Regions from separate parts of the Photobacterium sp. GB-210 genome, predicted to be linked through region 3. Evidence: predicted binding sites of a transcription regulator. Region 3 holds the regulator's gene; each other region holds the start of a gene.

Region 1 (10,197 bases), 150 kb from region 3:
TTTCATTGCATCGTCAGGACAAAGCATCATTGTCATCCCCATTTTTTCAATGCGTAGTTGTCCATCTTTAAGCTCTGCTTGACCAAAGTAACGGTTGCACCCTGCGTTACCGTTAGCGGCAAGATCCGAAGATAGTTCTAGACTAGGGGCTTGGAAAGGTGCTTGTAATGCAAGAGCTTTGTGATCGATTTGAACTAATTCCCAATTGCCATTGCTAATTTCGTTTGCAGTGACTTTATGTGGCGCTGAGTTCATAGCACTGTTACCTGCACAAGCGGTTAGCATCAAAGGAAGTACCAAAACTGATAAAAGACGCTTTTTCATAATAATCATTCCTGAATAAATTCTATTTTTAAGTCGGCGTTATTGTACACTGTTTCATTATATAAATAACTATAGCTTACATAACTCTACCAGAGTATTACTTTACATTTATTTACGTAACCAAATGTAATTCGTTATGCTAAGTATAAGATTATTTGAAGATTTAATTATTCCAAATCTCTCATATTGTAACGTGTTATTGCTGATGAATCATGTTTTAAGAGAGAAGGCATGGATATAACGTGATGGTTATAAAATGACGAATATAGCTAGCGCTAAAAAGGGCAGGTATTACAGAGATGAGGTAATACCTTGCCCATACTTATTTGGTCTATTTAAGCTTTTTTAGATTCAATTGCTTTTTCAACCATATGAAGATGCACATCTTGCTGTGGGAATGGGATTGAGATATTTTCACGGTCAAAGCGCATTTTTACTTCGCGTGTGATATCCCAGTAAACATCCCAGTAATCGTCTGTTTTCACCCAAGGGCGCACGATAAAATCAACAGATGAAGAGTTTAGAGTGTGTAATTTAATTGTTGGCTCTGGGCTACGTAGTACTGCCGGATGCTCAGAAACAATGTCATTTAACACACGTTCTGTTTTTTCAATGTCATCGCTGTAACCAATACCAAAGATCATGTCTACACGACGGACTTTTTCGTGCGTTACGTTCTTTATGATATCACCCCAAATTTTACTATTTGGGATCATTAGCATCTCGTTACTGAATGTTTTGATTGTGGTGTTTACAAGACTCATATGACTTACTTTACCCGTAATACCACCAGCTTCAACCAGATCACCGACATCAAATGGACGGTAAATCAGTAGCATCATACCTGCAGCGAAGTTTGATAGCGTATCTTGTAATGCGAAACCAACAATAATACCGGCAACACCGAAACCCGTTAGAATAGGGGCTAGGTTTAGGCCAATTTGAGATAAAGCAATAAGCAAACCAATAGCAAAAACGGCTTTCCCTGACATAGAGATAAAGAACTCTTGCATCAAGATAGACATGTTTAAGTTCTTTGTAGAAACTGCACGCTTTACCATTTTTCTTACAATGTTTTTCAATGTTTTGAATGCAAAGATGATCAAAACAAAAATAAACACTTTAAATAGCATTTGTGGCAGGTTGCTTAGTAACCAATCTTTTAGATCTGTTGTCCAACCCGATGCGATAGACCAAATAACTTTGCTATTTAGCAAATCATCAGTAACGTTACCGGTTTGTTCGAATAGTTGTTTTTTGTACTCAGCAGTATCAATACCTACCGTATCTGCAATCTCAATCAGATTTTCTAAGTTAGTCGTATCATTATCAACTTGACGTTGAGCTAGGATCTGGGAAAGTTGAAGTGTACTTTTTTCACTTTCACTGGCTGATTTTAATTGCTTATTAGCAACATCTAATGCTTGGCTATCAAAAGTTAGAGATGTTGAAGTAAATGCTAGGCGGTGCTCAATTTTGTCGGTTAATTCTTTTACAGCTTGTGGGGCTGGTTTTCCTAGCTTTTCTAGCCACTGATAATTTTGCCATTCTTCTTTTAGAATTGAAGTTGAAAACTGACGTGTTTCAGCTATTGTTTTTAAAGCAACAAGTTTGTCAGCATCTTTAGCTTTATCGAGAACTTCCTGATCTCGTGTTAATTTTTCATCAAGAAATTTATTGGCTTCTCTAACAAATACAACTTGTTTATCTACTTGTGTTAACAGCAACTTTTTATCGACATCGTTGCTTTTAATCATACTCGCGAGAATATCACGAAGTTCGTTATTTTTATTTAGTATTTGTAAGCGGACTACATCGAGAGAAGATCCCGTTAATGTAGTTGTCTCCTTAGATAAGGTTACTATTTCACTATTGAGTTGAAGTAGTTGCTCTACTTTAGGATTAACGGTTTGCTTGGACGTATCGGTCTTACTCTCGGCAAAGCTAAGAGAAGACATAAGTAATAATATTAATACCAGAAAGCGCATAATGCGGTTAACTCCTACTGGTGTAAACATAATCAAAGAAAAGCCATATATACAATTCAATTAATGCATATTTTTGCTGGCTAGAGAAAATAGGCGCAGATTATATATTAGTTTTAAAGCGGAAAGTTAGAAATTTGCAAGTAATCAACAAGAAGAATGGGTGGTACAAATAATCGTTTAAGTTGATATGAAAAATAGAAAACCACGACAATTTAGTGACTTGTCGTGGTTTATTGTAACTTTATTATGAACGTTCATTTAAGTTTTGGCGCGCTATCTCACTGTCTTTGTCTGCATAGAAATGGACTTGAAATTGAGTATCAGGTGTCATTAATTCAACTTTATGCCAGTATTGAGGCGGGCTGATGAGTGAGTCATTTGCCTGAATAACAACCTCTTGTTCGATTTCTCCTCGTCTTTCTGTAAAGCCATAAAATTTCAGAGTCCCAGATATAACACTAATTTTTCCGTATACACCTTCACGGGTGTTGTGCTCATGAACTAACATTTTCGGCACAGTGTCACGATTAAATACTGAGGTTGATTTGTAGTTAATAAAGCTATTAGGAATAGATGCCATAAGTTCTCTCCAATATTATTTTTGATTAGGCTTGGTGAGCTGGTAAATCCTTGTTTTGATAACAATCAGCAAAGTTATGATTACGATCGCGATGTTTAGCTTCATCTTCTCTGATTCTTAATACAACATCTCGCAGTTTTGCATCATCATGTAACTCATAGTAGTTAATTGCAATTTGTTGCGCTGCGACATTTTCAAGTTCACCACTATCAATTTTTTCTAAAAATTCGGTATAGCTTTTACAAGCTTCCTCTTCAAAGTAACCCACGACACGGTGCGCAATCTTTGATGAAGTGAGGTAAATAATACTGTATACACAGATGAAAACGGCTTGCCCTAATAAGACAAGTCCACGTTCAACCCAGCTTGGTTTAGCGATATCTAAAAAGATCATTAAGTGCATACGTTCATTATCTGCTTCACTTAATAACTCTTTGATCCACCCCTCATCATCTTTCATTCGGCGAAGGGCTTTTAAATGGTTAAACATACCGGCAACCATACCTGGTACGGCAGCAATGGTTTCTAAAATCACAGCACGTTTAGCGTATTTTTTGCCATAGAAAATATTAAGAGAATACTTGAGAAGCTGTGTGATTTTATACGCTAGGCGCTCAGAAAATTTAGTGGTTTCTCTGTGTGTTAAAGCAAAATCTGACATTGGACTACTCGCTCTTTCTTAAACATGTATTAATAATACATGTTTAAATTATTAAAACAAGTATTTAAAATGCAACATATATAAAAAAGCCTCTTCACAAGGAAGAGGCAAAAAGTACCATCGCTATTATTATTCTAAAAAATGCGAAGAGGAAGAACGTTAATTAACTTCTATTAATTAACCAAAATCACCATTTACATAACCACGAGTGCGTTCATCTTGAGGGTTATTAAATAGGTTTTGCGTTTCATCATGTTCTACTAATTCACCCATAAGGAAAAATGCAGTACGGTCAGAGATACGACGTGCTTGCTGCATTGAGTGAGTAACGATAACAATGGTGAAATCTTTCTTCAGTGACTCCATTAAATCTTCAATTTTTTTGGTCGCAATAGGATCAAGTGCAGATGTTGGTTCATCCATCAAAATAACTTCAGGTTTCATTGCGATTGTACGTGCAATACATAAACGTTGCTGCTGACCACCTGATAGGCCAAATGCGTGTGATTTCAAACGATCTTTTACTTCGTCCCATAATGCGGCACCACGAAGAGATTGTTCGACAATCTCATCAAGGGTCTTTTTATCTTTAACCCCTTGTGCACGTAGACCATAAGCAACGTTTTCGTAAATGCTCATTGGGAATGGATTTGGTTTTTGGAATACCATGCCGACTTTAATACGTAGCTGAGCGACATCAATATTGCCATAAACATCTTCACTATCCATGGTCAATGATCCTTTGATGTTTACGCCTTCAATAAGATCATTCATGCGGTTAAGGCAACGAAGTAGGGTAGATTTACCACAACCTGATGGACCAATAAGAGCCGTTACCTGACGATTAGGAATCGGTAAGTTAATTTGTTTTAGCGCTTGGTTCTGACCGTAGTAAAGATCTAGGTTTTCAATATTAAATTTATTCATTTTATCTTCCTCAAAATTAGTAAGTCGCAGTGTTGAAACGGCTCGCAATTAGTTTGGTAATTAAGTTAATGATAAGAACAATCACAATAAGAACAGTGGCAGTACCGTATGCCTGATTCCATTCATGAACGGTGTAAAGTTCTTGGGTTAACTTATAAAGGTGCACGGTAAGCGTTCGACCAGAGTCAAAAACACTTTCAGGTATACGTGCAACCATACCTGCGGTCATAAATACCGGTGCGGATTCGCCAATAACACGACCGACACTGAGGATGATAGCTGTTACAATTCCTGGCATTGCACTAGGAAGAATAAGTCGCCAGATGGTGTAAATTTTAGATGCGCCTAAACCATAAGAACCTTCACGGTAGGTTTGAGGAACAGCCATTAGTGCTTCTTCTGTGGTTCGAATAATAACAGGCAGAATCAAAATACTGAGTGTTAATGCACCCGATAAAATTGAATAGCCAAAACCCATAACAACCACGAAGAATGTCATACCGAATAAACCATAAATAATTGATGGAATACCAGCGAGTGATTCTGTACAGAATCGAATAACTTTAACTAAACGACTGCCTACTTTTGCGTATTCAGTTAAGTAGATAGCCGTCATAATACCTAACGGTGCTGCAACTGAGATAGAAGCAATAACCATATAGATAGTTGAGACGATCATTGGCCAAATTCCTGACTCTTGACCAATAGTGGTATAGCCAGAAGTAATAAAGGACCAATTAACATGGGCTAGACCATTACTTAAAATGTACCAAATCACCCAAAGTAAAAAACCAACCGTGATACCTGCTGATAACCAAATTAAAAATAAAGCGATCTGATCTTTACGTTTTTGTGCTTGCGGGTTGGCTTTGGCCAATACCGATGTATTTGCTGTTAATGACATAACTTTTACCTCGCACGCTCACGGTTTAAAAACAAAAGCGCGCCGTTTAGCATCATGATGAAAACCAGAAGGACAATACCTGTAGCGTACAATGCACTGGCGTGAATACCGGTTGCGTAAGACATTTCGATAGCAATATTTGCCGTTAGTGTACGTGCCGACTCTAATAGACCATCAGGCATAGCAGGGGAGTTACCCATCACCATAATAATTGCCATCGTTTCACCTAGAGCACGAGCAACACCTAAGATGACGCCAGTCATGATGCCTGAGCGAGCTGCCGGAACCAGTAGTTTGAAAATGGTGAACATCGATGATGCTCCCAATGCTAAAGACCCTTCTTTATACGCACGAGGTACAGCGCGAATAGAGGTTTCAGATACCGTAATAACTGTTGGTAAGATCATGACGGCAAGCACGATGATACCCGCCAGAATAGTGTTACCAGCAGGGACATTAAACACTTCTTGGATAAGCGGCACGATAATAACTAAGCCAAAGAAACCATAAACGACAGAAGGAATACCAGCTAATAGTTCGATCATTGGACGAATTAAATCGGCTAGACGTTTTGGGGCTACTTCTGCAATAAAAATAGCAGTTAAAACACCAATGGGTACACCTAACACAACAGCACCAGCCGTTGAAACCAGTGATGCAACGATCATTGGTGCAATGCCGTATAGCGCTGGTGGTAACCAATCAGTACCAAGGACGATACCAGCTACACCAGCTTGCGCAAAGGCAGCATAACCTTCGCGGAAAATAAAGTAGCCAATGGTAATAAGAGATAAAATGCCGATAGCGGCACTTAGCATAAATAGATTTTTAAAGACTATTTCTCGCCAATCAATTCGTTTTTTTGATTTTAGCGAAGAAGTGCTCTTTGCTGTTTTTTCAATATTCGCGATGGTCATTACTTACTCCAGAACCAGTACAAAAGTGACCGGTTACTGACAAACAAAAAACGCTCAGCCCTAATGAGCTGAGCGTAAAATACTAATTAATGTGTAGAAATGAAGCCTTTGTTTTCAACAATTTTCTGTGCGTCTGCTGATTTCATCCAAGATAGGAATTTTAGCGCTTCAGCAGATGGACGGCCTTCTTTGAACACAACAAGGAATGGACGTTGAACTGTGTAGTCACCAGACTTGATTGCAGCAACAGAAGGTTTGTGACCGTCGATCGCTAGCGGTTTAACAGTATTATCTACTGAACCTAAAGAGATATAACCAATAGCAAATGGGTTGTTTGCAACGGTTGTTTTCAGCTGACCATTACCACTAGCAACTTGTGCTTTCTGTGAAATAGCTGAAACTTTAACGCCATTGATTTTTTTCTTTAGTTTCATGATGTCTTCAAAAGCACCACGAGTACCTGATGCTGTATCACGTGTAGCAACAACGATTGGCTTATCTTCGCCGCCAACTTGTTTCCAGTTAGTTACTTCACCTTTATAGATTTTTGCAACTTGCTCTTTTGTTAGGTCAGAAACCGGGTTGTTGTTATTAACAACAACAGCGATACCGTCACGAGCAATAACCACTTCTTGTACTTCAGGCGATTCTTCTGATGCTTTAAGTGCACGAGAAGACATACCAAAATCGGCTGAGCCATCGTGTGCAGTACGAATGCCAGCTGATGAACCTGGGCCTTGAACCTCTACTGTTACATCGTTTCCTTTCGCGTAAGTCTCACCAAAAACTTCCATAAGCGGTGTTACTGAGCTTGAACCTACAACAGAGATAGTTTCACCTGCAATTGCTGCAGTGCTAGCTACCATTGTTCCTGCTAAAGCGATTGCACCGATAATCTTTGTTTTCATTTTCCTAGTCCTTCGTGGTTGCTTATTACTGTAGATATAAATGAACGTGACAAAGATTAGGAAAGTTGTGTGACACTTATGTTTCAGAACTTTGAACACTCTATGAATGTTGTCACAAATACTTAATAGGGATTAATTGAGGCGTTAATTGAATGTCATTAAAGCGGTAAGTGTGCTTTATCGCTATTTGGTATCTTGTTTTTATGGGGTAATTTATATAGTTACAGCTGCTTGTGAGCGATTTTTCACCTATTTATATGCTCAAAGATTGAATGTTACGATGCGTAGAATTTAATCGTTGTTAGATGAAAGCTTATTTACGATATGAATATGAGCCTCTATATCAGAAAGTTGTTTGACACTTTATCTATAGTAAAATGAACGGTTGTAATGGATAGTTAAATTGTAATGACTTCCTAACCAGACTTTTTATGTTAATAAAGGCTATCGATGTTAAAAAAAGCGCAGCAAATGGTGGTGTTTAATGCTCTAACCAAGCAGAAGAGTTTTACAAAGGCTGCTCAATTACTGGAAATTTCGCGTACTCAAGTGAGTAAACTGGTTCAACAATTAGAAGAACGTCTAGGTGTACAACTCGTACAGCGAACAACACGTTCTTTTGCGTTAACAGAATCAGGGCGAATTTTTGCGAAACATTGCGAAGTTGTTGTCGATGAAATTAATGAAGCTGAGAGTGAGCTGTTGATTTTTGGTGATAGCCAGCAAGGATCATTACGGGTGGGTATTGCCCAGTCATTTGCTTCAAATCATGTGGCGCCTTATATCAATGAATTTCATGAACAAAACCCATTAGTTAATCTTGAACTCAGCTTATTTGATCATCGTGTTGATTTGATCTCAGAGCAATTAGACTTATGGATAGGTTTTATGGATTCTCCTCCTCAAGGTTTTGTTGCTCGCCACTTAACTAATTGTGATTTTGTTTTAGTCGCGAGCCCTGATTATTTAGCAAAATATGGTGTGCCTTATCATCCTGATGATTTACAACATCACAATTGTATTACGTATTTTAGTCGTGAGCGTAAAGACAATATTTGGAATTTCAGCTTAGGTAATGAAGAACAACAGGTGAAGGTAACGGGCAATTATCGAGTGGATTCTGCTGATGCAATACGCGATGCAACCATTTCTGGTAATGGAGTAGGGTACTTAGCGACGTATTTATTAAAAGATGAAATCCGCCAAGGTAAATTAATTCGGTTAATGCCTGATTGGCAGTTAACACAACATATGCCATTGTATGCAGTTTATCCTCGCCATAAGTATTTACCCTCGAAGGTGAATCTTTTTATTGAGTTTATTCGTGAACATATCGCGTTAGGGAATATCTCATGTCAGGTATAGTGAGCCATTAAACTTTTCATGTTGGTAAGTCTTTATTTTCATCAATCATATGATGTAAAAAACAGCAGCGTGACGCAAACGGTTAGCTAAACGCTGTTTTAAATGTTTCTAATTGTAAATTATGGGAACAATACTATCCCATATAAGAACCAATCAAACGCTTTTCGTTTGCTTAGCTTGAAAAGTAGCCGTTTCCTGTGTTTTTTGTTTCTCGATTGTTAATTGTAATAACAATTTGATCCTTGTCACGTTTTTATTTCTCAATAGAATCCCCCCGCAATCGTTTACTACTACACATTGGAGATTGACCATGCATTATTTGGTCGGCATCTTAGGCATTATTGTTATTTTTGCCGTTGGTTTTTCATTTTCAGAAAATCGTCGTGCAATTAATTGGCGTAGCGTGTTGGGTGCATTTTGTATTCAAGTTATTTTTGCGGGCTTCATTTTATACATTCCTATTGGTCGTGTAGTTTTAAACAGCATATCTGGTGCCGTATCCGGTATTCTTGAATATGGCCATGAAGGTACGGAATTTCTGTTCGGTCAATTAGCACAATTTAAATTAGGTTTCATTTTCGCTGTTAACGTTTTGCCTTCAATTGTGTTTTTCTCTGCGCTAATTTCTGTACTGTATTACTTAGGCGTTATGAAATGGGTGATCAGTACGATTGGTGGCATATTACAAAAGCTACTGGGTACAACACGTACAGAGTCAATGTCTGCAACGGCTAATATTTTTGTCGGTTCAGTGGAAGCGCCTTTAGTTGTTCGACCATTTTTGGCTCGAATGACACGTTCAGAATTATTCGCAGTAATGGTTGGCGGTTTAGCATCTGTTGCTGGTGGTACCATGGTGGGATATGCGGGATTAGGTGTTCAGCTTAAGTACCTTATCGCAGCAAGCTTTATGTCTGCTCCTGCAGGTTTGATGATGGCAAAGTTGCTTGTTCCTCAGACTGAAGGTGTTCACACCATGGAAGAAGAAGACGATGGTGAAGAAGACGAACCAGTTAATATGGTTGATGCCGCTTCTCGTGGTGCGTTAAGTGGTTTACAAATAGCTATGGCAGTCGGCGCAAGTTTACTGGCGGTTATCAGTTTAATCGCGCTTGTGAATGGCGGCTTAGGTCATATTGGTAACTGGTTAGCCTCTTTGGGTCAGTGGTTAGGCTTTAACTGGGATGGTTTACATCATTTAAGCCTTGATATGATCTTTGGCTATCTATTTGCGCCTGTTGCATGGTTAATTGGTGTGCCATGGTCAGAAGCAACAACCGCTGCAAGTTTGATCGGTACTAAAATTGCCGTTAATGAATTTATTGCATTCGCTGATTTAATGAAGCCAGAAACTGTCGCTAAATTAAGTGAGCACTCCCAAGCGATTGTGACCTTTGCATTGTGTGGTTTTGCTAACTTAACCTCTATTGCAATGTTAATGGGCGGTTTAGGTGGTATTGTCCCACAACGTCGTCCTGAGATTGCACGTTTAGGTATGAAAGCTATTTTTGCTGCAACACTTGCTAATTTAATGAGTGCGACATTGGCAGGTTTATTTATTCCTCTTTCACTGTAGTATAGAAAGCAGAATAAAATACAAAAACAGAGAGCCGAGGCTCTCTG
Region 2 (10,197 bases), on a different contig from region 3:
TGCAACAGCAATCTCGATATCATCATTACCATGTGGGAAGTTCGTTACCGTTGCAATACGTACATCTGGCGTACCTTGCTCACGTAGTTGCTTTTTCGCTACTGGGATAAAGCGAGGGTAAATACACACTGCTGCAGTATTACCAACCACTGTTTTTGCATTCTTACAAAGCTCGATCACTTTTGCGTCAGTGTCGTCGTCATTCAGTGTTGTTAAATCCATTAATTTAAGTGCACGTAGTGCAGCAGTTTTTAAATCGCTCATGACTATCTCCAGTCGTAATATTACATTTAAAGCGCTTAGCTATAAGGCTCTAAATATCAGTATAAACGAAGGTAAAGCGCTAATGATTATTCATTAGGCTACCGAATGCAGTAAGAACTACTGCAACAAATGAGCGGACTTGATTCCTTGAAGTTTTAGTAAGTGAATACTTACCAAATGACTTATCCCTATTCCCGCGCAAGAGCCGAACAACTCGAACGCTCTTACAAATCGCTGTATTTGTTAGGCTCAATAATAGCAAGACCGCCGTCTTAAGCCTATCAAACTTATGTTTCCACCAGTGGATAATGTGTTTACTAAAATAGAGAATCAGAAACAGTTAATGAGCACTTCTGACGTCACTATTTACTGCTGAGTCTGATACTACCTATCTCAACACACTTATAATCTTTAGCATAAGAATAGCAGAGTGGAATATAAGAAAAGGGAACGCAATCGATTTTATGAAGTTAATTTAGAACAATAGCCATAATGTTTACTTTTTCTGTTGATAACCAAAAGTATCAGGCATAAAAAAACGCCCCAATTTTCATTGAGGCGTTCTTCTTTATTCAGTTATCTCTGCCATTACATTGCTAAAGAGATAAACAGACCAGCAATCGTTGCAGACATTAGGTTAGATAATGTACCTGCTGCTACTGCCTTCATACCAAAGCGAGCAATCTCTGCACGGCGACTTGGAGCAAGGCCACCTAGACCACCAAGTAGGATTGCAACCGATGATAGGTTTGCGAAACCACATAGTGCGAATGAGATGATAGCTTTCGTCTTCTCAGTCATTGCAACACCTGTTTGTGCTACAACCATACCGCCATCTGCCACGTCTTTTAAGTACGGTGCAAAGTTTAAGTAAGCCACGAATTCGTTAACAACAATCTTCTGACCAATGAATGAACCCGCCACTTGTGCTTCACCCCATGGCACACCAATTAGGTACGCAAGTGGTGCGAAAATGTAACCTAGGATAAGTTCTAGTGTCAGCTGAGGCATACCAAACCAACCACCAATGCCACCTAGCATACCGTTGATTAGTGCGATTAGACCGATGAATGCTAGTAGCATCGCACCTACGTTTAGCGCAAGCTGCATACCTGATGATGCACCGGCCGCTGCTGCGTCAATAACGTTAGCTGGTTTTTCAACGCCTTCTTCGTCGACACCGGCAATCTGCTCTACAGGCTGCTCTGTTTCTGGCTTGATGATTTTAGCAAACAATAAACCACCAGGGGCTGCCATGAATGATGCTGCAATTAGGTACTCTAGAGGAACACCCATTGATGCGTAACCTGCAAGTACACCACCAGCAACTGACGCCAAACCACCACACATTACTGCAAATAGCTCAGACTGAGTCATTTTAGGAATGAATGGACGAACAACTAGTGGCGCTTCTGTTTGACCAACAAAAATGTTTGCTGTCGCTGACATAGATTCAGCGTGAGAAGTACCCAATACTTTACGTAGACCACCACCAAGGATGTTGATAACAATTTGCATCACACCTAGGTAGTAAAGAACACTGATCAACGCGGAAAAGAAAACAATAACAGGAAGAACGCGTAGTGCGAATACGAAGCCGCCACCACCGAACACTTCAAACATTTTGTCCGATGTTAGACCGCCAAATAGGAAATTGATACCGTCATTACCATAAGCAATAACATTAGCAACTGCCTGAGACATGCCATATAGCACATCACGACCAACTGGTACATAAAGAACGAATGCACCTAATAAAAATTGGATAGCGAACGCGCCTCCAACAGTACGTAGATTAATTGCTTTACGGTTGTCTGATAGTAGTACCGCAATAAGTAGCAGTACAACCATCCCAACCAGGCTCATAAACATGCTCATGGTTTATGTATATCCTATTAAGTTAAGTTTGGCGTCTCGACAATTCGGCTCTATTAAGAGTCGGGCGCATTATACCCATCGATGCGCGGACAAAGTAATGCTAAGTTCACAATTTTGATGCCACAATCATGAAAGAGTTAATCGATACGTGAACACCATCACAAAAAGTTCACCCGTGAAACGCAAACGTTTTACGCAATCGTTTACCTTTTGCACCAAGATCACGATGGGATTTTGAAAAGTTCATGTGCCGTTAAGGTTGTCGCTTCAGTGACAGACTCGATACTTATCCCTTTAAGAGACGCAACAGTATTCATTACATAAGCGATTCTTTCCGGTCTGTTCGGCTGACCTTGGAAACCACAGACGGGCATATCTGGCGCATCGGTTTCTAACACAATCTCAGAGAGAGGTAATTTCGCGATAGTCTCTCGCGTTTTTTTCGCACGCTCATAGGTGATAGTACCGCCAACACCAATTTTTAAGCCTAGATCTATTAATTGAACCGCTTGCTGATAACTGCCACTAAACCCATGATAGACCCCACCTTGAGATGGCGTATCTGCTCTTATGGCTCGTACTAATTCAGGAAAGGCTTTGCGGCAATGCAAAATAATCGGCAGTCGATAGATATTCGCTAACTGTAATTGTGCTTGTAACCGTGTTTGTTGTAATTCTCTATCAAGGGTTTCAATGGCAAAATCTAATCCACATTCACCTACGGCAACACATTTTGAATATGGTTGTTGAAGTGCTTCCTTCAACTCAAAATGTAAACGCTGACAAACATCACTCGTATGCTCAGCACTAAAGAAAGGATGAATACCTAAACCGTAATAAAGTGCGGGATAGCGCTGACATAACAGCTGTACTTTAGCCCAATTCGATTGCCCTACCGTTGGGATCACTATCTGGTTAACCCCTCCCTCTTGCGCCAATGTCAATGCTCGCTTTGGGTCATCATTAAAGGGGGGGAAATCAAAATGGCAGTGGGTATCTATCATAAATATTCCTGTAGTAACTAATACGTAAATAGTGATGATTCAATATAATCTTAATATTATTTCTAACTACCCTTAATGATTCTTATACACCTAGATTGAGTCTCGCGCTAAAATCAGCGACAATAAGCAGTAACTCACTCCATTCATTCTGTTCTGTTGCTTTGCTTGATGTAATACGGCAGCAACGGAGTACTTTTATTAAAAAAGAACACGCTAATGTCGCAAACTCAGTTTCAGGGCGAAGTATCAAAACGTCGTACTTTCGCTATCATCTCTCACCCCGATGCGGGTAAGACCACCATTACTGAAAAAGTACTGTTATTCGGAAACGCTATCCAAAAAGCCGGTACAGTAAAAGGCCGTGGTTCAAACCAACACGCCAAGTCAGACTGGATGGAGATGGAAAAAGAACGTGGTATCTCGGTAACTACATCTGTAATGCAGTTCCCATATAACGAGTGCCTAGTAAACCTTCTTGATACTCCAGGACACGAAGACTTCTCTGAAGATACTTACCGTACCCTAACCGCTGTTGACTCATGTTTAATGGTTATCGATGCGGCAAAAGGTGTCGAGGATCGTACTCGTAAGTTAATGGAAGTGACGCGTCTACGTGATACACCGATTGTTACTTTCATGAACAAATTGGACCGTGATATTCGTGATCCAATGGAGCTTCTTGATGAAGTAGAAAATGAATTAGGTATGGCTTGTGCCCCTATTTCATGGCCTATCGGTTGTGGTAAAGAATTCAAAGGTGTTTACCATATCCACCGTGATGAAACGATCTTATACAGCACAGGTCAAGGCCACACAATTCAAGAGCAACGCATCATTAAAGGATTGGAAAATTCTGATCTTGATGAAGCTGTTGGTACAGAGCTTGCGGAACAACTTCGTGAAGAGCTTGAGCTTGTAATGGGCGCATCAAATGAATTTGATGAAGAGCTATTTTTAGCTGGTGAACTAACACCAGTATTTTTCGGTACCGCACTGGGTAACTTTGGTGTTGATCACATGCTTGATGGCTTAACGGCATGGGCACCAGCACCACTTTCTCGCCAAGCGAATGAGCGTGAAGTTGAAGCAACAGAAGAGAAGTTTTCTGGCTTCGTATTTAAGATCCAAGCAAACATGGATCCTAAACACCGTGACCGTATTGCCTTTATGCGTATTGTATCGGGTACTTACACCCAAGGTATGAAGATGAACCATGTTCGTACTGGCAAAAATGTAAGTATTTCTGATGCGGTAACATTTATGGCAGGTGATCGTTCTCGCGCAGAAACGGCTTATGCTGGTGATATTATCGGCCTACATAACCACGGTACGATTCAAATTGGTGATACCTTCACTCAAGGTGAAAGCCTGAAGTTCGCAGGTATTCCTAACTTCGCACCAGAATTATTCCGTCGTATTCGTCTTAAAGATCCACTAAAGCAAAAGCAGCTATTAAAAGGTCTGGTACAGCTTTCAGAAGAAGGTGCGGTACAGGTATTCCGCCCACTACAAAACAACGATTTGATCGTTGGTGCGGTTGGTGTACTTCAGTTTGATGTGGTTGTTGCCCGTCTTAAAGCGGAATATAACGTTGAAGCAATCTATGAAGGCGTTAATGTAGCAACTGCGCGTTGGGTTGAGTGTAATGACGTGAAAAAACTCGAAGAGTTTAAGCGTAAGAACCAATCTAACCTTGCTCTAGATGGTGGCGATAATCTCTCTTATATCGCCCCAACGATGGTTAACTTAAACCTTGCAAAAGAGCGTTTCCCTGAAGTTGATTTCCGTGCAACTCGTGAGCACTAATCACCTCAGCTAGCTAGAACAAAGCCGAGCATCACGCTCGGCTTTTTTATATCACTTTCTCACTGATTATTGGCCTAACCAAAAGGCATAAACATATACGCCATGATCAAGGCATCTTCACGCCCATTTTCCGTTGGGTAGTAATCAATACGGCGGTTAGTTTCATTAAAGCCAGTTGCTTCATAAAGTTTATACGCACCGGTATTACTCTCTCGGACTTCTAACCAAATCTCTTCCGCTTGCTTGGCTTCTAACGCATCAATAAAACCATTGAGTAACACTTTGCCATATCCCTTTCGTTGATGAGCAGGATCAATAGCAATATTTAACAGTGTTCCTTCACCCGCGACTAATTGACCAAAGCAGTACCCTACTACCTGATCATCAACGACTAACACATAGTTTGCTGCAATACGATTTGGCTCTTTACGGATCATCGACTCTGCCCATGGAAAAGCATGAGCCGCTTGTTCAATACGCCAAACATCATCAACATGCTGGGTGTCTAATGGAATAATTTTATACGTCATAACTACAGATCTGTTGCCATAATGCTTTCTTCGATGAAGGATCATTATGCATTAAGTGTAAAGATACGGAATTTAATACCTGACAGCCTGTCGGGTGAGCCCCTTGGCAACCAGCAAACCAACACCATGTTAAATAATGCTCACCGACTTGTTCAACGGCTTCAAGCGGTAAACATAATGCTTGTTCTGGCGTTAGTTTCATACTGCTCAGGATCCGTCCGAAGAGCCAAGCATCATGCTCATTAAGCTCATCATTGGTTATCAGTAGTAACTTGCAATGTTCAGGTAGATCGATAACAGGGATCTCTTGATTGGGAAATATTTCAGGCTTTCTAACCTGCCAATAAGTGAGTCCCATTTCTTGTAGAACCTGAATATCACGTTGTTTCATTCCACACCTGCTATCTTTTCTATCAATCACAGCATGTCTTGAGCACGCTATGAGGAGCAATGAGCGCAGATCCTACCAAATTACGTATCGGTTGTACTCATAAAGCTTACTCAAAACAGAGATAAAAAAATACCGGCTCTAGGCCGGTATTTCTCTCACATAAAATCAACTTAGTCGTGATAACGTTGTGCTAATTCATTGGCAGCAATCACCGCTTGGTACACTTGCTCTGCACTCACAGCAACAGGCATATTACTCATTGAGCCGCTTGGTGAACAGGCAAGATCAACAATCTGACGCCAATCATCTTCAACCCATTCATTAATACCAAAATCAGCCAATGTCAGTGGTAACCCTGCCATTTTTATCACGTAAATTACATTCTCTATTTCTTCAATATCGGCTTCCTCTAGTACTAATTGTACTAATAGACCAAATGCTACTTTTTCACCATGTTGAATATAATTAAACTTCTCAAGTGATGACATGCCATTACAAATCGCATGTGCACACGCAATGCCGCCTGATTCTGCCGCCACACCGCTTAAATACACAATGGCTTCTACCATTTCTTCTAAGGCCGGTGTAACTTCCTGACGGCGAACAGCTTCCATCGCCATTTCAACGTTATCGACAATCAACTCATAACACATAAGAGCCATACCGAGTCCGGTACGTGACACACGTTTTTGTACTAGATTAAGTCCAGCAGCGTAACAACAAGCACGCGTTTCAAAAAAGGTTGCTATCGCATCACCAATACCCGCGGCAAAATATTTTTCCGGCGCTTGAGCAATAATACGAGTATCTGCTAATACCACATCAGGGTTTTGCGGCAATAACAAATAACGATCAAATTCACCACTATCTTTATAAATAACAGACACCGCGGTACAAGGTGCATCACTTGAGGCTATTGTTGGGAAGATCACCACTGATGCATTGCTATAATGCGCAACGGCTTTCGCCACATCCATGGTTTTACCACCACCAATACCAACAACAACATTGGCATTTTGTGTTGTGGCTATCTTACGTAAACGTTCAATTTCATTATCAGTACATTCATACTGAAATTTCTCGCAATATGCCTTGATCCCCGCGAGTTCTAAACAAGGCAACGCTTCTTGTTGAACACGATCTAAAATGAAATCATCACAAATCAATAAGGCATTATTGCCAAAGTCTTTTATAAAAACATCAAGTTGAGAAAGTAAATCTTGACCAATAATGAATTTTTTTGGCGATGTGATGCTGCGAGGGATCATCGGTGACAGTCCTAATTATATTTATATAAATAACAAACTATCACGATGTAGTAATTAGCTATATGTAGAAATTAGATATCTTACTTCTCAATACTAATGATTTTTCAATATAAAAAGCACAGCGTAGTATCGCTGTGCTTTCATTGTCAGGCGTTAAAGCATTAATCAATAAATACGTACGATGTATTTATTGTGCGTTGAATTCGTTACAGTATTCAACTTTACCTTGATATTGTGCGACGGATTCAGGAAAAACTTCATAAACCATAAACGTATTTTCTGTATCAGGCAAAGTAGCAGTAAGTTGATGATCAACGGCTTTTGTAAAACCCGCTTTTTCATAATATTCAGAATTTCCCACCGCCACTATAACGGGATAATCAAAATCAGCGAGTACACTTTTTGCTTCTTCAAGCAACGTCAAACCAATTCCCTGATTTTGGTAATCATCACGAACCGCTAAAGGCGCGAGGCCTTGCCAATTGGTGTCAACACCATCAACCGTTACAGGGCTAAAAAAGGCATAACCCACCACTTCACCTTCATCATTACACGCCACCAGCGATAGGGTTCGATTTCCATTTTCGCGTAACGCCATAACAAGTTTAGCTTCAGCATCAGTGGGAAATACGGCTTTTAATAGCGTATCAATCGTTAAGATATCAGCGGGAGCTTCGGATCTAATGAGCATTTAAGGCCTCTTGGGCAGCACTGCGATCATGCATACCTTGATGAATGAAATCGGCAGATTGCTGCAAAATAAATTTCACAGGAGCAGGTAAAGAATCAAGATCGATACTATCCATCAAGTTTTTAACTTCTAGCCCTAACTCAGTATCCCCTTCAATTCGAAGACGACGTTGGAAGAACAGTGTATCAGGATCTTCTTTCCGTGCAGCAATAAGTACTAAATCATTACACTCACCACTGAAACTCACATCTTCTTGTTCACAAGATTCCGCTACAACTAACTTTTCATTTTCGTAACTTATAAACCACTGTAAGCCTAAATCACGCACTTCAACTTTAAGCCAACGATCTTCTAAAAACTCAAAATCACCATCCTCTAGTGCCTCTTTGAAAACCATAGCTAAGCCATCCAACATCACTTTTTTCTGAAGCGAAAAAGGTGTCAGTTTGGCCGGTACACGCAGTAATGAAGGACCATGTTGAACGAGTTGTTTTCGAAGTTGAGCAATCACTATGATTTATTCCTGTTTAAAATCGCACTTAGTCTTCGATTGTATGGCAAGAACGCTATTTCGTTTTATGCCTTGAGTCAAAAAAAATGCTTCTGTTTCAGCAAAGTTGATAATAATTTTCGCTATGTTGTACATATTCGAGTTAGAGTACATAGATAAATGAAAATACGATTGCCTACTATTCAGCAATGCACATATCCGCACAAATCATGGAGAATGGTGACGACATGCCAACAGAGCAACTAGATTATTGGTTTCCTTTGCTGACGGATAATAGCCCCTTCTTTTTTGCCATCCTTGATCGCCAACATAACTATCACTCGGTAAATAATCGCTTTAGTGAAGTTAGTGGTCTTGAGCGAGAAGAATTACTCGGCAATAACGACACCAATGTCTTCGGTCAACATTATTATCACTCCCTTAAACCTTACTATGAACGTGCATTTAATGGCGAAAGTATTGAGGCAGAAGTCGTGCTTAACGATAGCCGACATGAATCAAGTTTACACTTTAGTCTTGCTCCATTATTAGATAGCAACGGCACCGTACAACATATTATTCTACATTCCATTGATACCTCTGAACGCCAGATCCTGATCCATTCATTAGAAGAGACAGAACACCAGTTAACACAATTGAATAACTTGATCACTGAAGGCATTTGTTTAGTTGAAAATAACATTATTATTAATGCGAATGAACAAGCCGCGATCCAACTTGGTTGTCATTCAAAAAAAGAACTACTTGGTCGCCCACTGGATCAACTACTACACGATAATCAGAAACAACCTTGCACCAGTCATCGCTTAAAAAATAATGACAATAAAGAAACTATCACCTACTTCCCGATTATTCATAACGAACAGACTAAGCCTTTAAAGCTGACCATCTCTCCTGTGAAACAAATGGGGACTGAAGCGTTACTGGTGAAACTCGAAACCATTCAAGAAAAAGACAATAAGCGCCAACAAGGACAAATTGAACAACTAGTACAAATGGATCCATTAACTGGTTTGCTCAATCGTCACGGCTTTACTCGTCAATTAGACCAACTGATGAAAGCAGAAACGCCTGTCGTGATGCTCTATATTGATATTGATAACTTTAAAAATATCAATGATTCACTCGGTCACCACATTGGCGATAAAGTGCTGCAAGAAATTGCACAACGCTTACGTCGATTACTACCTGAAACCGCAATTTTGGGCTATTTAAGCGGTGATGAGTTTGCGATCCTATTACCAAACCCTGAGCATGAACGCACTGGCGAGATTATCTCAGAGCAAATCATAGCGCTGGTTAATCAACCGTTTGAGCTGCGTCACTTTAGAAAGCACTTAGCCTGCTCAATTGGAATGGTCACCTCCCCGGGGCATGGTAATGATGCACGCATGATGCTACAAAATGCCGATACCGCCATGTATGAAGCAAAACATCGAGGTCGAAATCGCTTAGTTGAATTCAATGATGCGATGAGCAAAGAAGCACGAATGCGTTTATGGCTGGAAATAGAGCTACAAAAAGCGCTGCAAAATAATGGCCTCGAAGTTTGGTATCAACCAAAAGTTAATGCCCGTGACTTTGCGATTGACGGCGCAGAAGCGTTAGTACGTTGGAAACACCCTGTCGAAGGCTATATTAGCCCTGCCCAATTTATTCCGGTCGCAGAAAGCTCTGGCTTAATTGAACAACTCGGCTGCGCAGTCATGCGTGAGGTCTTCACCACCGTCAGCCTGTGGAAAAAACGTAAATTGCTAACAGGACGAGTCGCGATTAACTTATCGCCGCAACAGTTTGGTAATTCAGGCTTAATAAACTTTGTTGATAAATTACGTTTATCAACAGATGTCAACC
Region 3 (10,197 bases):
ATTGAATTTTATAAAGGAAGATAAGGATAATACGGAAATTATTTTTGAAAGGTATACTTAGAAATAAAAGAATGGGGGCTCTTTTATTCCTAAGTATTTTATATTTAAGACAACTTATATTTTTAAGATAAGGCAGATAATAGTTCATTTCGACGTTGCTCAGGAATAACTGACCAATGTTGACCGCTAATTGCGCCTTCCAATGCCCAAAGCAATTCAATACTCAATGGACTTGTTTGTGATTCTTGAAGTGCTTTATATGCGCCAAGAGAGCCCACTGCTAGAAGTTGTTCAATAGTGTTTATGCCTGCTTTTTTCAGCATTCTTTCATTTGATAATCGTAGATTAGGTAAATCTTTAATTCGGTCAGGTACGCAACTCTCCTTTTCTTGCTTGTCTTTTTCTGCTGCATCCAGTGAATACCTACCTTGAGCTACAATCTTTGTGGGTTCATCCCACCATTGATCGGGTATTGCATAGTGCTTGGTTACAACAGGGAAGCCACGTTTTTTATAAACATAGGGTTCCAAGCCAGCTTGTTTGAATTCCTTTTCAGTTTCAGCATTTGCACGTAAGTGAAGTTTATCGTTCACAACTAATGCAAACATTGTATCACCAGAAAAAATGCCAAAACCGCCAAACATCGACCGTGATTTTATTGAACCAAAATGGTCAAATAATTTTAATGAATCTTTTAATATTGGTTTATCCATGCTTCTACTCGGTGAAAAAATATGAGTGTCACCTAAACATTAAGAGCGAGGAAATAGATTAATTAATCTACACATTGATACTGTCAATATATTGTTAAGTTTGTGTCATAATATTGTCGGTTCAATAATAATCCTTCGGTAACCCCGCTACCTTGAATTATTAACATAATTTTTAGGCCGGTGGTTTTGCGTCTTAATCTTTCAATTAATTTGCCAGTTCGTGACTATATAAAGTTATATTAAATAATACTTTTAATATTAAATCTAAGCTCTCAAAAATGTGATATTGGTTCAGGTATTTGTTCTTAGCTTATTTTAATAAGCTTTATAATTATAAATACTCATGATTGTTTTTTATAAGTAAAAAAAAAGCCAACAAGGTTAACTTATCGGCTTTTCCTTAACATAGAAAGATAAATTTTATTAGTTGAGATCTTTAACCGATTTTCTCTCAACAAGTTTAGGCGTCATTTCAAAGGTTTGACGCTCATGATTCTTGTCTTTCACACGCTCTAGCAAGATTTCGATGGCCTTTTTACCTAAACGACGTTTAGGCTGGTGGATAGTTGTTAGCGGTGGCGCAAAGTAGGGCGCAAGGTCAATGTTATCGTAGCCAATGATTGAGATATCATCAGGAACACGCAGACCTGCCTGTTCAAAGGTACTGATCAGAGCCATGGCCATAATGTCGTTAAAGCAGAAGATAGCAGTAGGGCGATCTTCCATTGCGATAAACTTATCAGCAGCTTCAACGGCTGACTCACACTCAAAGTCACCGTCAAGTAGCCAATTAGCATTAACAGTGAGATCTGCTTCTTTCATCGCTTTACGGAAGCCCTTTAGGCGCTCTTGACAAGTAGACTTATCAACTTGCCCAGATAAACAGCCAATTTTCTTATGACCATTTTCAATAAGGTGCTTAGTCGCAATATAACCGCCGTTTTCAGCGTTATCTAGAATATTATCAGTATGTGGGCTTTCTGGGCCCCAGTCCATGATAACCATAGGAAGATCATTTTTACGCTCAAGTAAATCGAGCAGCATTTGATCCAGATCGCTGCACATAACCAATAGGCCATCAACACGCTTTTCAGAAAGCATACGTAAGTAATCACGTTGTTTTTCTAAGTTACCTTCGGTGTTACATAAGATCAGTGTGTAGCCTGCACCATAACAATATTCTTCAACACCATGCACAACTTCGGCAAAAAATGGGTTAGTCGATTTAGTGACTAACATGCCGATAGTACGTGTTGTATTACATTTTAAGCTTCGCGCTACTGCACTTGGGGCGTAGTTAAGTTCATCTACTGCAGCCAAAACTTTTTGTTGCGTTGCTTCTGCAACAAAGCGTGTTTTATTAATCACGTGCGACACTGTAGTAGTTGATACACCTGCCATACGTGCAACGTCTTTAATGGTTGCCATATTTATTCTTCTTATCATGGTCAGATTAGGATCTGACAAAGGTTTTTGATACCAAATTGATTAATTACGTAGTCTATGGCTTACGAGTTCACTCGCAGAGATGAAGATCCTTTAGTTATTAGCTACTTAATTATTCAATTTGATACCGAATTATAGGGTGTTGCAATTATCATGGATCATAAACAACTAAAGCCGCAGTAAAATGCGGCATTAGAAGATAGAAACTATTTTTACACTAATTACACATGTAATCGCTTGCGATCACATTTTACTGTGTGTTTTGCGTTGTGCAATCTTTCTATTCAACTTGATTGAATTAATTGATCATTAACCGTAAAAACTCGATGTTTGTCATGCTAATAGCTTCAATTTATTGTGTATATCTAGTCATTAATAGATAAAACGTTAAAAAACAGAATGATTGGCTGATAAAAGATAAGGAAAATCACCACTTGGATGAGTATGAACACTGACAGGCCAACCATATAAGGTATCTATTACTTCAGGAGTAAGAACTTGTGTTGGCGTTCCGTCGGCTTTTATTTCTCCTTCGTTAAGGAAAATCATCCGATCAGTGTATTGGGCTGCAAGGTTTAAATCGTGCAATACCACAATTACAGCGGCGCCTTGTATAGCCATATTTTGGGCAATTTGTAAGGTGTGGTGCTGGTGGGCGAGATCGAGTGCTGAGGTGGGTTCATCTAACATCAAGATACATTTATCACCGGCTTTACTGAGTTGTGTTAAAACCCGGGCAAGGTGTACACGCTGTTTTTCACCCCCCGATAAGGTGGGGTAGAGACGTTTAGCTAAATTGTTAATATCAACATATTGCATGCTTGATGCTGTTGCATCTTTCAGTTCAGGCGAAGTGAGCTGCAATGGAATTGCGCCTAGCTCGACAACTTCTTTCGCGGTAAAGGCAAACGATAATGCGCTATGTTGTGGAAGGACACCTAAGTGACATGCCAATTCTTCCCGAGCCCAATTATTAAGCGGTTGATCAAAGAAAGAAACCGTGCCTGATTTTGGCGTAATCTCACCACATAATACTTTTAACAGGGTACTTTTACCTGCACCGTTTGGCCCAAGTAATGCGGTGACTTCTCCTGCGTGAATATCAATATCAAGATGATTTAGCAGGACTTTATCACCGAATTGTAATGATAAGTCGCGAGCCTGAATAACACAGACTTTGTCGCTACTTGCTGTAAAATCGACCTTTGCTGAATGATTTAACGTCATGACATCTGACTCTTTTGATTAACTAATAAATAGATAAAGAAAGGCGCGCCTAACATGGCGGTGATGATCCCAACCGGCAGTTCTTGAGGCGAGAATGCGCTTCGAGCAATCATATCGGCAACCAAGAGGATTAATCCGCCAAGTAAAGCCGAAATTGGCAATAAGGTTCTATGATTTGGACCAGTTAGCATTCTCCCCACATGAGGAATAACCAAGCCAATAAAGCCAATCGGGCCACAAACGGCAACAGTCATACCCACTCCCGCAGCACATGTAATAATTAAATTACGTTTTAGTTTTTGGGTGTTAACCCCCATATGTCGAGCTTCAGCTTCGCCTAATAACAACGCGTTTAAATTACTGGTATGACGATAAAAATAGGTAAAGAGTAACCCGAATGTGCAATAGGCGAGAATAATGCCTGTCCATGTTGCACCAGCCAGTGAACCCATTGACCACAATGATAAATCACGTAAGGCTTGATCGTCGGCAACATAATTGAGTAACCCAAGCCCTGCGCCTGAAATTGCGGTTATCGCGACACCAGCGAGTAGCATGATCATCACCGATGTGCCGTTTTTATCTGTGCCTAAGCGATAAACTAAAACGGTGCTGATTGCGCCGCCAATAAAGGCAAAAATAGGCACAATAGCGAAGTTTAAAAGCTGAGGGAATGATGCGGTGAGAGGGGCAAATAAGACAATGGCCAATGCAGCACCTAAGCCTGCACCGCCAGTGATTCCGATGATCCCAGGATCTGCAAGCGGGTTGCGAAACAGTCCCTGTAGTACAGCGCCACATACAGCTAAAATTGCACCGATAGCAAAACAGAGAAGTGTACGTGGTAAACGAATTTGATGGATCACTAGGCTGACATGTTTAGCAAGTTCATGATCACCGGGTAATAGTGCTAACAAACTTTGTTTATAACTGATCGCCATAGGACCTATAACAATAGAAGAAAGCCCTGTAAAAATAAGTAAGGCGATACTTATTATATAAATATGATGGGCTGAGAAGCGTTTTGCATACATGTAACAACAACCTTACGCACGAATAAATAGGGAAGATAGAGGCGTAATTTAAGGATAAATAGCCTGATTAAGCTTTAAAGCTTCATTAACACTCTCGAGTCCTAAACCACCAATGAGCGCAGTACTTTTTATTGTGAGTAATGCATTATTTGTTGCAGCCGGTGTTGCGGCAATTAATGGCATTTGGGCAATAAGATCTTGCATGTTTTTGATCTTGCTAGCTGTACGTGTGCTCAACAAAATAATATCTGGTTGCATGGTAACCAGCGCTTCACCAGAAATAGGCTTGTAGTTACTGATTGATGTTGCAGCAGGGTTTTTAGCACCAGCAAGTGTAATGATGCTATCTGCAGTAGTATTACTTCCTGCAATGTTAATTGGGCGACCATCATGGATCATTAAGAACAAGACTTTTTTAGGAGTCTTAATATTGGCTGTTGCAGTATTAATTTTATCTAGCTGAACATTAAGCTTTTGTTTTAGCTTTTCAGCACGATCTTGATGATTAGTGAGTTTAGCAATCTGATCAATACGTGTAAGCAAATCTTTGACGGTTTCCCCTGAGTTAACAATATCAACTTCAACACCTGATTGCTCAAGTAGGTTAAGTGTACTTTGTGGCCCCATTTCATTAGAACCAACAAGGTGAGTCGGGGATAAAGACATTAAGTTCTCAGCTGAAAGCTGGCGGTGATAACCCACTTTAGGGGTTGATTTATCCACTAATCCTTTACTTGTTAGATCAACGGCGACGACTTGATCATTAGCATCTAAGGCGTTAATGATTTGAGTAACTGAAGCACCAGCACTGATGATTTTATTTTTCTCAGTTGCTGAGTCCGTACTTGCTTGCGCGTAGCTACTAAGTCCTAACACCAGCGTCAATAAAGAGGTTTTTAATAGAGAGAGTTTATGCATTGTTTGATTCTTCCATAAGTAGCTGAGTCGCTTTGATATTATTTTCTTGCAAGAAGGCGAGTAATTTGAGCATTTGTTCAACAGAGGCTGCTTTATCTGCACCAATCACAACAGGTTTCGTTGGGTTAGTTTTCACTTCTTGTAACAAGGCTGTTTTGAAGTCATCCCATTGATTGATTTTTTTACCTTGCAGTGCCCAATAAGGTGCTTCTGATACTAAATTAATAGCAATAGGATCGGCTTGGGTTGTCTGTAATGTTTTGGTTGCTGTTTGTGGTAAATCGACATCGAGGGCTTTAATTTTCACTGTGGCTGTTAACAGTAAAAACACCATGACAATAAAAATAATATCCAGTAATGGAGTCAGGTCTGGATTCATTTCCTCAGTTTGGAAAACGCTACTGTTGGCTTTGATCATGATGCAGTCCCATTAACGGCAGGGTTTTGTTCGCAGGTATCACAGGCTGATGTTTTCCCGTTTTCAGCGTCAACATTCATTCCTTCAAGCCAAAGATTACAACGGTTTAAACTGTGTTCTAGTTTAGCCGTAACATTATCAGCCCATAGCCCAAGTAGTTGTGCACCAGTAATGGCAGGAAGTGCGATGATCAAACCAGCAGCTGTTGTTCGCATAGCAAGACCAAGACCGTCAGCAAGATCGCTGGGAGTCACAGAGCCTGTTGAATGGGAAATACCGGTAAACATATCAATTAAGCCAAGCACTGTACCGAGTAAACCAAGTAACGGACTAATAACACCAATCAGACTTAATAAGCGTAAACCTGAACGTAATTCAGTGCGTTTTTGTATTAACCAAATAGCGGCAGCATCTTCACGTAATGGTTTAGTGAAATGGCGATGCGCAATTAACATCGCAATTCCTTTATAAAGCAAAGGGCGTTGCTGTTTTAGCTCCTCGGTTAAATTATCTAGTGCGTGTTCGTCGTGACGGTTTTGTTGAGCAAGGAGTGCTGTAACTTTTGTTTTGCCTACACCGGTACATAACAAAACTTGAATAAGACGCTCAGTTAAAATCATAACAGTGAGCACAGAACAAATAATAAGAGGCCACGCCATTAGGCCAAGTTGCTGGTTGAGGTTATCAATAAAAGGCATGATTTAATCCAATTTGAAACGAACGGGAATTTGAACACGGTGTGCAATAGCAATGCCGTCAACAATATGGGGTGAGAAGCGCCACTTTTTAATCGCTTTAAGTGCCGCATCATCAAGCACATTGGCACCAGATGATTTAACCAGTTTTTGTTTAACTTGATGACCATCTTTTGCAATCAGTACTTCAACTAAGACTGTGCCTTCAATACCACGACGTTTTGCTAATTGTGGATACTTCACAGCGGAAGGTTTCGTGGCAAACGTGGGTTTTGAGACCAATTGAGGTGAATGTGCTCCAACGGTTGTTTTTTTAGCTTTAGTTGTCTTATTTAATGCTAGTTGTGATGACACAGGCTGGCTAGAATTTGTTGGTTTAAGTTCAAATTTCTCAGTTTTTCGTTGGGCATTTGTTACGTTTTTAGTCGCTGTTTTTTTCTCAACTTTTTTCTGAATATTTTTCGTTACTACTGGCTTCTTTTCTATTTTTTTTGGGGCTTTCTTCGTGGGTTGAACCGGAGCTTTAACTGTTTTCTTTTTCTTTTCAGGTTGTGATTTTTTGACCAACTTTTTCATTGTTGTTTTTGGTGCAGGTGTGTTTTTAACAACCGGTTGAGGAGTCACGATTGCTGAAGGCTGAGCCGTAGCAGGTGCAACGATGGTTTCTGGTTTTATATTAGGTAGTGATACTAAGTTGACAGCCACACTCGTCGACTTTTCAAGAGGGACTGTAATGATCTTCTTCTCTGGCATTGCTGACACAATAAGACTGTGGAAGAGAATAGAGGCACAGCCAGCAATGAGATAACGTTTTATATTCACAATGTACGCCTTATTGAACAGATGAAGGAATGTGAACTAAATGTTTAATTGCGGTTTTTTGCATGGTGTATTTCTTAATATAATTCCGTTTATTCAATAGATTAGAGTTGTTTTTCAGATGTAACACTAATGTTTATAACCAGTATAAACATCATTATCCATGAAATACGAATAATATCAATTATCATTTGCAATATTATTTGATCGTTAATATCATGAGCACAGTTAGCCGATGATGTAAGACTTAGACTTGCTCAATTGAGAACGTTTAAGTAACAAAGGCTAAAGTAAAAATGCATAGAATTTATGGACGCAATAAATAGTTTTTTTTCTATGGAAGCTGGTTGTATAGAAAAATATCTAAAGAGAAGGAAAACCAAGGTGTTTGAGCAATACACTCGTGAAGAATTGAAATTGAAAGTCGCTGATTTATTAACTGATAACCCAAAACTTCATGCTGTTTCAATCGCAGAGCAATTAGCCGTAACAGAAGGTGAGGTTGTCATGTCTTACCCTGATGAAATGGTGTGTTTATTGCCCGGCCACTTAGCGAAAACAATCGTAGAGTCGTTACCTGAATGGGGACCTGTTACTACGATTGTGCATTCAATGGGCTCTATCTTTGAAGTAAAAGCGGCGTTCCCAAAAGGCAAAGAAGCGCGTGGATATTATAATCTAATGGGTAAAGAGGGCGAGTTACATGGTCACTTACGTTTAGATCATGTTTCGGACGTTGCGCTCGTCAGTAAACCTTTTATGGGGAAGGAAAGTTACTTCATCGGTTTTTTTGCCGTAACAGGCGAGTGTGTATTTAAAGTCTATTTAGGTAGAGATAAACATCGTAACTTGTTCCCAGAGCAAATTGAGAAATTTAAGTTGTTAAAACAAATTAAATAAATCTAGTCGAAGAACTAGGCCAAAGAAAAGCTAGTCAAATTGAGGAAGAAATATCATGAGTGAAGTAAAACAGGAACGTTTGCAAAATCGCCTTGGTCCTGAGATTAAAGAATTCCGCGAAGCATGCCAAACGCTACAATTAGCAACGGTAGATGCGAACGGTAAACCCAATGTGAGCTATGCACCGTTCGCTTTGCTTGATGATGGTTATTACGTATTAATTAGCCAAATTGCTAAACATGCCAGAAATCTACTTGAAAACCCGCAAGTCTCTTTAATGATGATTGAAGACGAATCTGCATCTAAAGTGCTTTACGCCCGCAAGCGTCTAACGTTTGAAGCTGATGTGAGTGTGATTGAACGAAAATCAGATCGTTGGCATCAAGGAATTGCTGCACTGCAAACGCGTTTTGGTGAAATTGTAGAAGGCTTAAGTGGGTTAGAAGATTTTTCATTGTTCCGCTTAGCACCGACTCAAGGTTTATTTGTTAAAGGGTTTGGCCAGGCATTCCAAGTCAGTGGCGATGATTTAGTAGATTTTGTTCATCTACAAGAAGGTCACCGTCGTGTTAAAGACGGGAGTGAGATCGAGTCAGCCGAAGAAAAGCTATAGTATTTCAAACTATTCTCTTATAAATGCCTGTGCTGAAATGTACAGGCATTTGTTTGTTTAGGGTGTTATAGCAGACTTTAGCGAAGTGTAAACAGCCTGTTTTGATCCTGATCATTCTAATTTGCAGCGAAACTTGAAGTCGCTGAAATACCTGTGATAATTAGAGCTAAATCATTACCTTTATTGCAGATATGGATTAACGTTATGACACAGGATAATAAAAAAGGCGTTTGGTTTGCGTATATAGCAAGCTTTCTTACTCCGTTTACACTGCTTACCTCTGGTATTGTGGCAATCATTTATGCAGGGTACCAATTAAACAAAGGTACTGACGAGCTTACATATAGCCACTATTACTCCATTATCCGTAGCTTCTTTTTATTCTTTACATTTTTTGTGGTATTGGGTGTAACAGCGGCAACAACAACGGGTATGGTTGCCGGTGCTGATTATTGGGTGCAAGGTTCAATGCTTCACGATGTAATGAATAGTGTGTTAAATGTTCTACCATTTGTTGGCGCTGCCATTGCTATCGTTGCTGTACTTTATTGGCTATTTAAAATTATTAAAGGCATGAGAATGCTAAGCGAAAATAAGCCAATGTGTTTATAAGCTTAGCCATTTAATGAAACATTAAGTTAAGAAGAAAGAGTAGCTAATATGGCTGCTCTTTTTTTTGAGGTGATTGACGCCGAGTAGTGCTGATAGCAAATTTTGTTTATAAAAAAGGATAGCGATAGTGCTATCCTTTTTTCTAAAAGTTAATAAAAGGAATTAACTTTTTTTGAATTGTTTCACTAAGCTATCTAGTTCAGTAAGCAGTTTCTCTGCTTTAGGATCTTGCTTTTTCATAGCTGTAAGTACATCTTTTTGTACTTGTTTGTCTTGCTTGCTAATTGCAGGATCAGACAGGATAGATTGCTGCTGTTTCGCTAATTCCATACGAATGTTAGTAAACTCTTTGATAAGCTCAGTACGCTTCGCATTAGATAAATCGTCTTTACGTGCTTCAAGTTGAATTTCTTGAGCGCGTTTGATTAGCTTCTCTGGGTTGTAACCTTTTTCTTTTACTTTGTTATTAAAAGCTGTTTCGTAAGCTTTTAGCTCTTTCACCAATTCAGGGTGAGATTGAAGAGTCTGATGACGGATACCCGCAAGCTCTTGTTGAATCACACCAATACGGTTAGCGATATTTTGCTGTTGAGCTGTAATCTGAGGAGCAGCAGCTGGAACAACGGTAGCCTCTTTAGCCATAGCAGGAGCTGCGGTAAATACGCATGCAAGTGCTAGAGGAACAGCTGCTTTTAGTAGCTTTGATTTTAAGCTTGATGCTTTAGTATGCATATGACTTTCTCTTTAATTATGTTGATATCGCTAATATACGATGCGTTTCAATTTGTATTGTCAGATGATA

The links. Region 3 encodes PurR, which represses purine synthesis genes. Its sites were predicted from a motif close to TNANGNAAACGTTTNCNTNA; they were not measured.
Region 1: the regulator PurR is predicted to act here: its motif matches at 8,645-8,664, upstream of C9J38_RS06060 (NupC/NupG family nucleoside CNT transporter).
Region 2: the regulator PurR is predicted to act here: its motif matches at 2,321-2,340, upstream of C9J38_RS11945 (NupC/NupG family nucleoside CNT transporter).

What each region holds. Positions count from the first base shown of each region.
Region 1 is NZ_PYNU01000002.1:539,936-550,132, forward strand. Features, by position in the region: gene C9J38_RS06015 (META domain-containing protein) at 1-324, opposite strand, end outside; gene C9J38_RS06020 (mechanosensitive ion channel family protein) at 660-2,312, opposite strand; gene C9J38_RS06025 (DUF1971 domain-containing protein) at 2,557-2,892, opposite strand; gene C9J38_RS06030 (alternative oxidase) at 2,918-3,553, opposite strand; gene pstB (phosphate ABC transporter ATP-binding protein PstB) at 3,731-4,480, opposite strand; gene pstA (phosphate ABC transporter permease PstA) at 4,497-5,384, opposite strand; gene pstC (phosphate ABC transporter permease subunit PstC) at 5,390-6,301, opposite strand; gene C9J38_RS06050 (phosphate ABC transporter substrate-binding protein) at 6,388-7,209, opposite strand; gene C9J38_RS06055 (LysR family transcriptional regulator) at 7,660-8,574, shown strand; gene C9J38_RS06060 (NupC/NupG family nucleoside CNT transporter) at 8,885-10,150, shown strand.
Region 2 is NZ_PYNU01000008.1:78,334-88,530, reverse strand. Features, by position in the region: gene deoC (deoxyribose-phosphate aldolase) at 1-264, opposite strand, end outside; gene C9J38_RS11945 (NupC/NupG family nucleoside CNT transporter) at 853-2,142, opposite strand; gene C9J38_RS11940 (TatD family hydrolase) at 2,364-3,146, opposite strand; gene prfC (peptide chain release factor 3) at 3,363-4,952, shown strand; gene rimI (ribosomal protein S18-alanine N-acetyltransferase) at 5,027-5,482, opposite strand; gene C9J38_RS11925 (DNA polymerase III subunit psi) at 5,472-5,873, opposite strand; gene C9J38_RS11920 (glycerol dehydrogenase) at 6,044-7,141, opposite strand; gene C9J38_RS11915 (GNAT family N-acetyltransferase) at 7,329-7,832, opposite strand; gene C9J38_RS11910 (SCP2 domain-containing protein) at 7,822-8,343, opposite strand; gene C9J38_RS11905 (EAL domain-containing protein) at 8,571-10,197, shown strand, end outside.
Region 3 is NZ_PYNU01000002.1:688,089-698,285, forward strand. Features, by position in the region: gene C9J38_RS06690 (TfoX/Sxy family DNA transformation protein) at 123-713, opposite strand; cyclic di-GMP riboswitch class I at 848-938, opposite strand; gene purR (HTH-type transcriptional repressor PurR) at 1,137-2,141, opposite strand; gene C9J38_RS06700 (heme ABC transporter ATP-binding protein) at 2,547-3,386, opposite strand; gene C9J38_RS06705 (iron ABC transporter permease) at 3,383-4,420, opposite strand; gene C9J38_RS06710 (hemin ABC transporter substrate-binding protein) at 4,469-5,338, opposite strand; gene C9J38_RS06715 (biopolymer transporter ExbD) at 5,331-5,756, opposite strand; gene C9J38_RS06720 (MotA/TolQ/ExbB proton channel family protein) at 5,753-6,454, opposite strand; gene C9J38_RS06725 (energy transducer TonB) at 6,458-7,273, opposite strand; gene hutX (heme utilization cystosolic carrier protein HutX) at 7,655-8,170, shown strand; gene hutZ (heme utilization protein HutZ) at 8,226-8,783, shown strand; gene C9J38_RS06740 (hypothetical protein) at 8,988-9,395, shown strand; gene C9J38_RS06745 (hypothetical protein) at 9,558-10,127, opposite strand.